3 regions of the Gluconobacter sp. R75690 genome follow, and region 1 is predicted to be linked to each of the others. Evidence: predicted binding sites of a transcription regulator. Region 1 holds the regulator's gene; each other region holds the start of a gene.
The links. Region 1 encodes LexA, which represses DNA repair genes until DNA is damaged. Its sites were predicted from a motif close to TGTTCTANNTANGTTC; they were not measured.
Positions count from the first base shown of each region.

Region 2: a site for LexA is predicted at 1,333-1,348, ahead of recA (recombinase RecA). Genes of this name have one in related genera too.
Region 3: a site for LexA is predicted at 1,832-1,847, ahead of HKD27_RS13315 (putative DNA modification/repair radical SAM protein). Genes of this name have one in related genera too.

Region 1 covers NZ_JABCQB010000014.1:44,705-47,981, forward strand. Annotated here, with positions in the region: gene eno (phosphopyruvate hydratase) at 1-478, shown strand, start outside; gene HKD27_RS14310 (septum formation initiator family protein) at 620-949, shown strand; gene rpmG (50S ribosomal protein L33) at 1,034-1,201, opposite strand; gene lexA (transcriptional repressor LexA) at 1,507-2,223, shown strand; gene HKD27_RS14325 (hypothetical protein) at 2,272-2,877, opposite strand; gene pgsA (CDP-diacylglycerol--glycerol-3-phosphate 3-phosphatidyltransferase) at 2,980-3,277, opposite strand, start outside.
Region 2 covers NZ_JABCQB010000001.1:34,604-37,880, forward strand. Annotated here, with positions in the region: gene HKD27_RS00155 (ferritin-like domain-containing protein) at 1-131, shown strand, start outside; gene recA (recombinase RecA) at 195-1,232, opposite strand; gene HKD27_RS00165 (flagellar biosynthesis protein FlhB) at 1,436-2,512, opposite strand; gene HKD27_RS00170 (flagellar biosynthetic protein FliR) at 2,516-3,277, opposite strand, start outside.
Region 3 covers NZ_JABCQB010000012.1:57,819-61,095, reverse strand. Annotated here, with positions in the region: gene HKD27_RS13320 (UdgX family uracil-DNA binding protein) at 1-598, opposite strand, end outside; gene HKD27_RS13315 (putative DNA modification/repair radical SAM protein) at 595-1,827, opposite strand; gene HKD27_RS13310 (flagellin) at 2,006-3,277, shown strand, end outside.

The DNA of each region.
Region 1 (3,277 bases):
GATTTCTTACCTTGAGGATCTGGCCAACCGTTACCCGATCGTCTCCATCGAGGACGGTCTGGCGGAAGACGACTGGGAAGGCTGGGCAGAGCTTACGACCCGTCTGGGCAAGAAGCTTCAGCTTGTTGGCGACGACCTGTTCGTGACCAACCCCGAGCGTCTGCGCCGTGGCATCAAGGCTGGCACGGGTAATGCCCTGCTCGTGAAGGTTAACCAGATCGGCACGCTGACCGAGACGCTCGAAGCTGTCGAAACCGCTCACAAGGCTGGCTATGCCTGCGTCATGAGCCATCGTTCCGGTGAAACGGAAGATTCCGTGATTGCCGATCTCGCCGTCGCCACGAACTGTGGACAGATCAAGACGGGCTCCCTCTCCCGCTCTGACCGCACGGCGAAGTACAATCAGCTGATCCGTATCGAGCAGCAGCTCGGCAGTGCCGCGCGCTATGCTGGCCGCAGCATTCTCAAGAACTCCTGAGATTGCACAACGGCCTCATGTCCTTCGGGAATGGGGCCGTTTTTTCAGGTCCGGACATGAAAGATCCCCGCATCATTCATTGTCTGGTCACGATTGACTGATATAAACTGAAGTAGTCCCTCAGAACGGAGTTTTCACGACGTGACACTGATCCGGCTCATCAAGCGTGGTGTCCGCGCCGTTGCTCCCCCCGCTTTCTTTCTGTCCCTGACGGCCTATTTCGGATGGAACGCCCTTCATGGCGCTCATGGTATTCATGCCTATCAGGAACAGATGCAGCTTCAGAAGGATGCCCTTCAGGCCAGGCAGGATGCCGATGACGAACAGAATGTCTGGCGTCGGCGTGTCGTTGCACTCAAGGAAAAGGCGCTGGACGCCGATATGCTGGACGAGCGTGCCCGTGCCACGATGAACCTGACCCGCAGCGGTGATCTGGTTGTCCCCTACGGTCCTCACGACAAGCTGTTCTGAGCAGCGGTCAGGAAATCCGGTTCTGCAGACACAAAAAAAAGCGGCCCGAAGGCCGCTTTTTTCATGAAGACTGTCGAAACAGTCTTACTTGATCTTGGCTTCGCGGAACACGACGTGCTTGCGTGCAACCGGATCGTACTTGCGCACTTCCATCTTTCCCGTAGCGGAACGGGCATTCTTCTTCGTGACGTAGAAGTAGCCGGTTTCGGCGGACGAAACGAGCCGGATCTGAATAACGTTGCTCTTTCCCATGATACCCTCGGGCTTTCGCCATACTGATGCCGCTCGAAGGTGTCGATGCAGCATGTTGATCTCTAGATTGGGCGCACCATGCTGATTTGTGGTCCGCAGGTCAAGGCCCTGACGTACAATTTCGGGGTTTTCCTGCGCTTTCAGGGACTTTCAGCCCGAGGGAATCTTATCAGGCCACCGTGTGAGCCCCTCTCTTTCGCTTGTGAGGCAACAGACAGGAACCTATAAGGAACAAATGCGGGATGGCTTTCATTCTGCACCTTGTTTTCCGACCTGCCTCCGCCGAGGCGCATGGGAGCGCCTGTATGCTGACCCGCAAGCAGCACCAGCTTTTGCTATATATCGACGACCATCTTCGCCGGACGGGCTATTCCCCTTCTTTCGATGAAATGAAGGATGCTCTTGAGCTTCGCTCAAAGTCTGGCATCCATCGGCTGATTTCTGCTCTGGAAGAACGCGGCTTTCTGCGTCGTCACCATCATCGTGCCCGTGCACTCGAAGTGCTGCGTCTGCCACACATGGGAACCGAGGCACCGGCCGCTACGGGCACGGGTACCGCGTTCGTCCCCGCCGTTCTCAATCAGGGGCAGACAGGCCTTGAGGGGGCGTTCTCGGAAGCCAGTGTCGCCAATGACCGCCAGACTGTCAGCATCCCGCTCTATGGACGTATTGCAGCCGGTCTTCCGATCGAGGCCATGCAGGATGACAGCGACCGGATTGACGTGCCGGTCTCGCTTCTGGGTACCGGCGAGCATTATGCCCTGACGGTTGCGGGTGATTCGATGATCGAAGCGGGCATTCTGGATGGCGATATCGCCATCATCCGGCGACGCGAAACTGCGGAAAACGGACAGATCATCGTGGCCCTGATCGACGAGCAGGAAGTGACGCTCAAGAAGCTGCGTCGTCGCGGATCGATGATTGCGCTGGAAGCGGCCAACAGGGACTACGAAACCCGCATCTTCCCGGCGGAGCGCGTCCATATTCAGGGCCGTCTGGTCGCGCTTTTCCGGCAGTACTGAAACCAGGGTTACTGCTGACGGCTTCAGGAGCCGTCAGCAGTAACCCTGTTATTGCGGCGCAGCGGGGGTGCCGCGTACGACTTTCACGCTGCCATCCGGCGCAATCAGCGTGCTCGTGCCGTCACCATTCGGAATGACGATGGTCTTGCTTGGATTCTTGTTCAGGAAACGGGTAGCGCTATCGGGGACCGAGGATGGCAGTGTCGGAATGACATGGCTGCGGTCCCGGCTCACACCCTGATGGGTGTCGGCGCTTTCGCCGACCGACATGCTCTGCCCCTGCATGAGCTGCTGGCCGGAAGCGCCCAGAGCGCCCTTGCTGCCAATGCCGCCCATGAAATTCTCGTCGAGAGCTGCGCCGCCGAAATAGGTTGCCGGGTCTCCGAGGGCATGACTGAACGTGCTGTCGGGGTTTTCGACGTCCTTGAGGGTCGGAAGGGGCTGTGGGGCACCAGGCCAGATATTGCCGCCTTCAGGGAAAATCGGGGTTTCAGCGTATTTCTCGCCACGGGCACGGTGAATATTCTCACTGTCGCCGTGTGGACCATTGGGGTTGTCGAGCGCCGTCCACACCATGGTGTCACGGATATACTTGCCCATGCCTGAACAGCCGCTCAGAGCGAGAGGTAGTGCCAGCAGAGCGGCCTTCCGCATTTCTTACTCCCACAAGGTCAATAAATGACCTTTAGCGGTCCTTGTAACGGAGCGCCAGATGAAGACAGTCAAAGACATCCATAATTCTACCAGAGACTGGTGTCAGAAGCTGATCTTGGATGACTTGCGGGATTGTCCCGCCATGATGCGGGTGAGCCCGGCAGTCAGATAACCCCAGCCGCTGATGACGGTCGGAATGACCGAGAACCAGAGAAGAATTCCGCCGATCAGGCTGGCAGGCAGGAAGGAAAGACCCAGCATTCCTGCCGCCCCGTCCCCACCGATCAGAAACCCGATCGCCACCATCTGGATTCCGGTTTTCCATTTCGCCAGGCGGGTGGAGGGCAGCGTTTCCCGCTGCGAGGCCATGTATTCCCGAAGGCCACTGACCAGGATTTCC
Region 2 (3,277 bases), on a different contig from region 1:
ACGAGGATGACCGCCGGTTTTCCGGTTATGATCCACGTCTGCTGCGGCCGACGACGACGCCGGCGATAGCGCGTGCGATCATCAAGGGTGCAAAGCTCTGGGATCGGGTCCGGAGCAAGATCGCCGCCTGAGCGATCCTCTTCTCGATAGTCAAACGGCATAAAAAAGGGCTCCGGAAGGAGCCCTTTTTTGTTTCAGTCTTCCGGGGTGCCTTCGGCGTCGGGCTCCGGATCCGTCATCAGGGCGTCGGAGAGGACGCCGGCTTCTGCGCGGATGCGGCGCTCGATTTCGGAGGCCATCTCCGGATGATCGCGCAGGAACTGCTTGGCGTTTTCACGACCCTGTCCGATGCGCTGGCTGTCGAAGGAGAACCATGCGCCGGATTTCTCGACGATGTTGCCCTTCACGCCCAGATCGAGCAGTTCGCCCATCTTGCTGATGCCTTCGCCATACATGATGTCGAACTCGACCTGGCGGAACGGGGGCGCCATCTTGTTTTTCACGACCTTGACGCGGGTCTGGTTGCCGACGACCTCGTCCTTGTCCTTGATGGAGCCGATGCGGCGGATGTCGAGACGGATGGAAGAGTAGAACTTCAGCGCGTTACCGCCGGTCGTCGTTTCCGGATTGCCGAACATCACGCCGATCTTCATGCGGATCTGGTTCAGGAAGATGACGAGCGTGTTGGAGCGCGAGACCGTTCCAGTCAGCTTGCGCAGGGCCTGGCTCATGAGACGGGCGTGTAGGCCAACATGGCTATCGCCCATATCGCCTTCGAGTTCGGCGCGGGGCACAAGTGCGGCGACAGAGTCCACGACCAGCACGTCAACGGCGCCGGAGCGGACCAGCGTGTCAGCAATTTCCAGCGCCTGTTCGCCGGCATCCGGCTGGCTCAGGAGAAGATCGTCGATGTTGACGCCGAGTTTGCGGGCATAGCCCGGGTCGAGCGCATGTTCGGCATCGATGAAGGCCACGGTGCCGCCCTTTTTCTGGGCTTCGGCAAGCACATGCAGGGCGAGAGTGGTCTTGCCCGAGCTTTCCGGTCCGTAGATTTCGACGATACGGCCGCGGGGCATGCCACCGATCCCGAGAGCGATGTCCAGCCCGATGGATCCCGTGGAAATCACATTGGCTTCCACTTTCGGGCGCTGGCCCATGCGCATGATCGAGCCTTTGCCGAAGGCGCGCTCAATCTGGCTGAGTGCGCCTTCAAGCGCCTTGGTCTTGTCCATTCAATCCTCGCAATAGGTTGGGGCTGGCGTTTCCAGGATACGATAGACCGGGCGGCCACTCTCGCAAAGAGCCGCGATTTCCGCGATTGCCGGCTTCCTGTGTTCGCAAAATGTTCTCGCGCAAACATATCATGTCTGACCCCCTTTCCGCCAAGGGGCCTGGTTGCTTTCAGGAAAGATTTTTTCAGGAACGGCGGCTGTGTCTATCTCAGGGGAGCAGAACGGCTGGCAGGGCGTTTGAGTTTCCAGACATAGGCAATGATGGCCGCGACGATCTTGAAATGTTCAGCAGGGATTTCGCTTTCGAGAGGAAGGGTGAAAAGTGCGCGGGCCAGCGGCGGGTTGGCCACAATCGGGATGCGGTTGTCCTGTGCGATTTCCCTGATGCGGGCCGCCACTTCGTCCATGCCCTTTGCGACGATTTTTGGCGCGCCACCGCTGCCCTTCTCGTAAACAAGTGCGACGGCGTAATGCGTCGGATTGGTGACGACAACCGTCGCGGTTTTGACGGCGGCCATCATGCGCTGCCGGGCGGCTTTCGCACGCAGGGCTTTCTGACGGCCTTTGACGTGCGGATCGCCTTCTGTGTTCTTGTATTCGTCCTTGAGGTCTTCGCGGCTCATCTTCAGCTTGGAGATATGCCGGAAACGCATCCAGAAAATATCAAAGCCGGCGATGACCAGTTGCGCCAGGATCATGGCGGATGCGGCCTTGAAGCCGAGATCTACCATCATTTTCAGGAGGGGGCCGGGTTCCAGCCCGACCATCCGCGGCGCACTCGGGATGGCACCTTTGGAGATGTTCCAGAGGACCACGGCAAAAATCGCAAATTTCGCGAGTGCCTTGAACGTATCGGGAAGCGTTCCGCCACCGGCGATGCGCCTGAAGCCCGCCAGGGGAGAAATCCGTTCGAATTTCGGAAGCAGGGATTCAGGATGGATGAGGAAGCCTGTCTGCAGGAACCCTGCCCCAAGACAGAGCACGGCGACGGTCGCTGCCATTGGCACGGCCAGCTTCAGGCCGGTTTCAATAGCGTGGTCCGTACTATTGAGCAGGCCACCCTGTGCCATGGGGACCGTGCCGGCATTGGCCATGAGGACCTGCATGACGTGCACAAAGTCCGTCACCAGATACGGCAGAACCATGAAAATTCCTGCAAATCCGCCAAGAAGAGCCACGAAATTCATGGCCTCGCGGGACATGACGATCTGCCCGTCCTCACGCGCCTTCTGAAGGCGTTGTGAGGACGGGGCTTCTGTCTTGTCGTCGGAATCAGACATGCTTCAAAGTCCTGGAAGAGCCCGGAGGATGTCGAAAGCCTGTCCCTGCCAGATCGTGACCATGGTGCTCAACGTGAGGCCAAGAAGAGCAATGCCGCCAAGAAGCTGAAGGGGACTGGCGGCATTATAGATCTGCAAGGTGGGGAGCAGGCGCGTCATGATGCCGAGCATGCCCTGCCAGACAAGCGACAGGATCAGAAATGGCGCACTGAGCTCCAGACCGAGAGCGAAACTGCGTTCGGTGAGCTGGATGATGCCTTGGGCGGAATCGCCCAGCAGGTTCCAGTGTGCGTGAGAAGCAGCGGCAAGCAGGGCTCCTCCCGGCGGAATGATGCTGTAACTGCCGAGGATTGCGCGGACGGGCAGGATATATGCGCCAGTCACGAGAAGCACGAGAGGCGCCAGAAGGTTCAGGAAGCGGGCAGGCGCGGAACTGCCCGAACCCAGATCCGGGTCCGGCTGAAGAACGCTCGAAATCCCCATGCAGACCGCGATGATCTGTCCGGCAATCGGCAGGGCCATGCAGATCAGACGTGCCATCCAGCCTATCAGGATCCCGGCGAAAAGTTCGACAGCAATCATGCCGCCCAGAGCCACGGGAGCCAGGGCATCCAGATGGCTCCGCATCAGCAGGGGGGCGACAAGCGGAAGGAGCAGGGCCGTGAGGGTGATGGCGCATCCCGCGCGGATCATCATGGGCATGGACTGCTCGCCAAGGCCCGGCATGACCATGACGACCGCCCCGGTGCGGGAAAGGACCAGGAC
Region 3 (3,277 bases), on a different contig from region 1:
CCAATTCTTTCCCATCCCAGCGGATTGATCCGCGCGGGGTGAGGATCATCCAGTCCATGTCCGTGAAGCGCCTGGAGAAGAATGGGGCGATGCGTTCGAGAATATGATGCTGCGGCTCGAACCAGGCGAGGAACCGCCTCCGTCTCCCGTCCTGCTCTTCGCCCTGCTGGAGCGGCTCTTCCCGGAAGCGGAGGAAAGACGCCATCTTGTGGCAGTCCTCCCGGTTCTGCCGCACCATGATCCGCGCCCTGGCGATGTCGGCATCCGTCGCCACTTCCAGCAGATGCGGATTGCCCTGCACTCGCCAGGCGATCCGGTAGGCGAGCGCGAACCGACCGGGATCGGAATGGCACAGCAGATCCCGCAGCAGCGCGATGCAGGATGCCCGCAAGGTCACGGTTTTCGCGACAGGCAGGACCGTCAGCGCCTCCAGCCCGTCGCCATCATCGGTGATCTGGCCGAAAAGATCCGTCTCACCGCCCCGGATGCGCCAGTCGAGGGCTTCGGGCGGGATCGCGCGTTGCAAGGCTGTCCGTGCCATCTCCCGCCAGGGTTCAAAGGCCGCACTATCCTCAAGCGTCAGGACATAACGGGTCACAGAAGGCTCATCTGCCGGGGCGCGGGGCTGAACAGACTGCGCAGATCCTGCCGGTCGGTCAGGCGGGCGGGGCTCCAGCCCGGCGTCTGCACGAACGGGCGCACCTTGCGGATGGAGACATTCAGCCGCACCAGATCCTCCAGCCGCACCGCCTGATGCCGCCGCGCCCTGAGAATGGCGGCCACGGCCTTGACCCCCAGCCCCGGCACCCGCAGCAGCATTTCCTTCGATGCCCGGTTCAGATCAACCGGGAACAGCGCCCGGTTGTCCAGCGCCCAGGCCAGCTTGGGGTCCAGCTCCAGATCGAGCATCCCATCCGCACGACCGGCCGTCAGCTCTCCAAACGCAAATCCATAGAACCGGAACAGCCAGTCCGCCTGATAGAGCCGGTGTTCCCGCTGAAGCGGCGGACTTTTCGCGGGCAGAAGTGCGGAAGCATCGGGAATGGGACTGAAGGCCGAATAATAGACCCGCCGCAGCCCATAGGAGCCGTAAAGATTGGCACTGCTGGCAAGGATATCCTGATCGGACGCCGCATCCGCCCCCACGATCATCTGCGTGCTCTGCCCGCCCGGCGAGAAGCGCTCGGCCCGGCGGCCGGTATGGCTGCGCTCCCTGCCCGCGTCGATCTTCAGCCGCATCTCGCCCATCGCCTGCCGGATACCGGCCGCCTTTTTCTGCGGTGCGTACTGCTCCAGCCCGGCCACGGTCGGCATTTCCACATTAATCGACAGACGGTCCGCATAACGCCCCGCTTCTTCCAGCAGGCGCGGCGACGCATCGGGGATGGTCTTGAGATGGATGTAGCCCCGGAACCCGTGCTTCAGCCGCAGATCCCGTGCCACCTGAACGAGCTGTTCCATCGTGTGATCGGACGAGCGGATGATGCCCGAGGACAGGAACAGCCCCTCGATGCAGTTGCGCCGGTAGAACTCCAGCGTGAGCCACACGACCTCCTCCGGCGTGAAGCGGGCGCGCTCCACATTCGAGGACGAGCGGTTGATGCAGTAGGCGCAGTCGTAGACGCAGAAATTGGTCAGCAGGATCTTGAGCAGCGACACGCAGCGCCCGTCTGGCGTGAAGGCGTGACAGATGCCGTTTCCCGTCGTGGAGCCGAGACCGCCACTTTTTGCCGAGTCCCTGCGCCCCGATCCGCTCGACGCGCAGGACGCATCGTATTTCGCCGCATCGGACAGAATCGCCAGGCGCTGGGAGAGGGATTTCTTCATTGCGTGTTCTTATTTCGTTCCAGAATATGAATCGCAAGAAAAATCGTGAATTTAACCGGTTGTTTCCCAGTTTTCCCTTATTTCCGGGGGGCTTTTTTTAACGGTACGGATTCAGCTTCCGTTAACCACTCCCCCCTATCCTGACTCCGCAAACCTGCACCGACGGAGAACAGATTCAATGTCATTGTCAATCAATACGAACACTGCGGCAATGGCCGCACTCCAGAGCCTCAACCAGACGACGGCTGACCTGACCGCGACCGAAAACGCGGTCTCCACGGGCAAGTCGGTCAACACGGCGTCCGACAATCCCGCAATGTATTCCATTGCCCAGAACATGACCGCCCAGCTCTCGACCCTGTCGGGCGTTTCGACGGGCCTTCAGTTCTCCGCTCAGGTGCTGAACACGGCGACGACAGGCCTGTCGAGCATCGCAGCTTCCCTGCAGTCCCTCGCAACCACACTCGGCACGAACACGACGGGCGTTGACAACTCGACGCTGAATGCCGCCATCACCCAGACGCTGGCCTCCATCGATTCCGCCGCCTCGGGCTCCAAGTTCGAGGGCGTGAACCTGCTGTCCGGCGCGACGGGCAACGGCACGACCTATACGAGCCTGTCGACCGCCATGGACTCCCAGGGCACGATGTTCACGCAGAACGGCTTCAATGCGACGTCTGCGGGTCTCGGCCTGACGAACCTGAGCATGGACATGTCCGGCTCCTCCCTGGCTCTTGGCAGCAGCACGACCGACAATGCACTGGCGACGAATAACGTCCTCCAGCTGAAGAATACCACAGCCGCTTCGAGCACTGCGACCGCTACCGCGGCCAGCCCGTCTGTCACCTATGACTTCATAGCGGATGACCAGAGCACCGCTGGACAGGGCACTGCTCTGGATATGGTCAGCCTGGCGGTTGGCGGAACCAGTGGCGATTTCACGCTCGGTACAGATGGCAAGCTGACTTCTTCAGGTTCGACTGATGCGATCGTTTCCCAGACGACGGCGTCGGATGGATCGATTACCTACTCGCTGAAGAACGGAGAGAGCATCGTCCAGTCCACGGACGGCAACGGCAACTCCGTCTACACCGCCAACACGGCATTCGACGCCAACGGAAACGTGACGACCCAGTCCGTCATCACGGACGTCAATACATCTTCCGCATCTTCCCTGAGCACCACGGGTGGCACGTCGAGCGCCCAGAGCGTCGAACAGGTCGATCTGGTAACCCAGGCCATGGAATACCAGGGCTTCGGCGTGTCCCGCGATTCCAGCAACAACCTGACGATTGCCGGCAACTCCATCGACGCAACAAGCACCCAGCTGAGCACAGTCTCAGCAGGTGTGTTTGCAACTCCGACCACCACAACCGGCGTAACAGCAACCGCAGTCACCGGCGCCTCAGTCGTGAGTGCGGTTGTTCAGGCCGCAATTTCGAGCGTCACG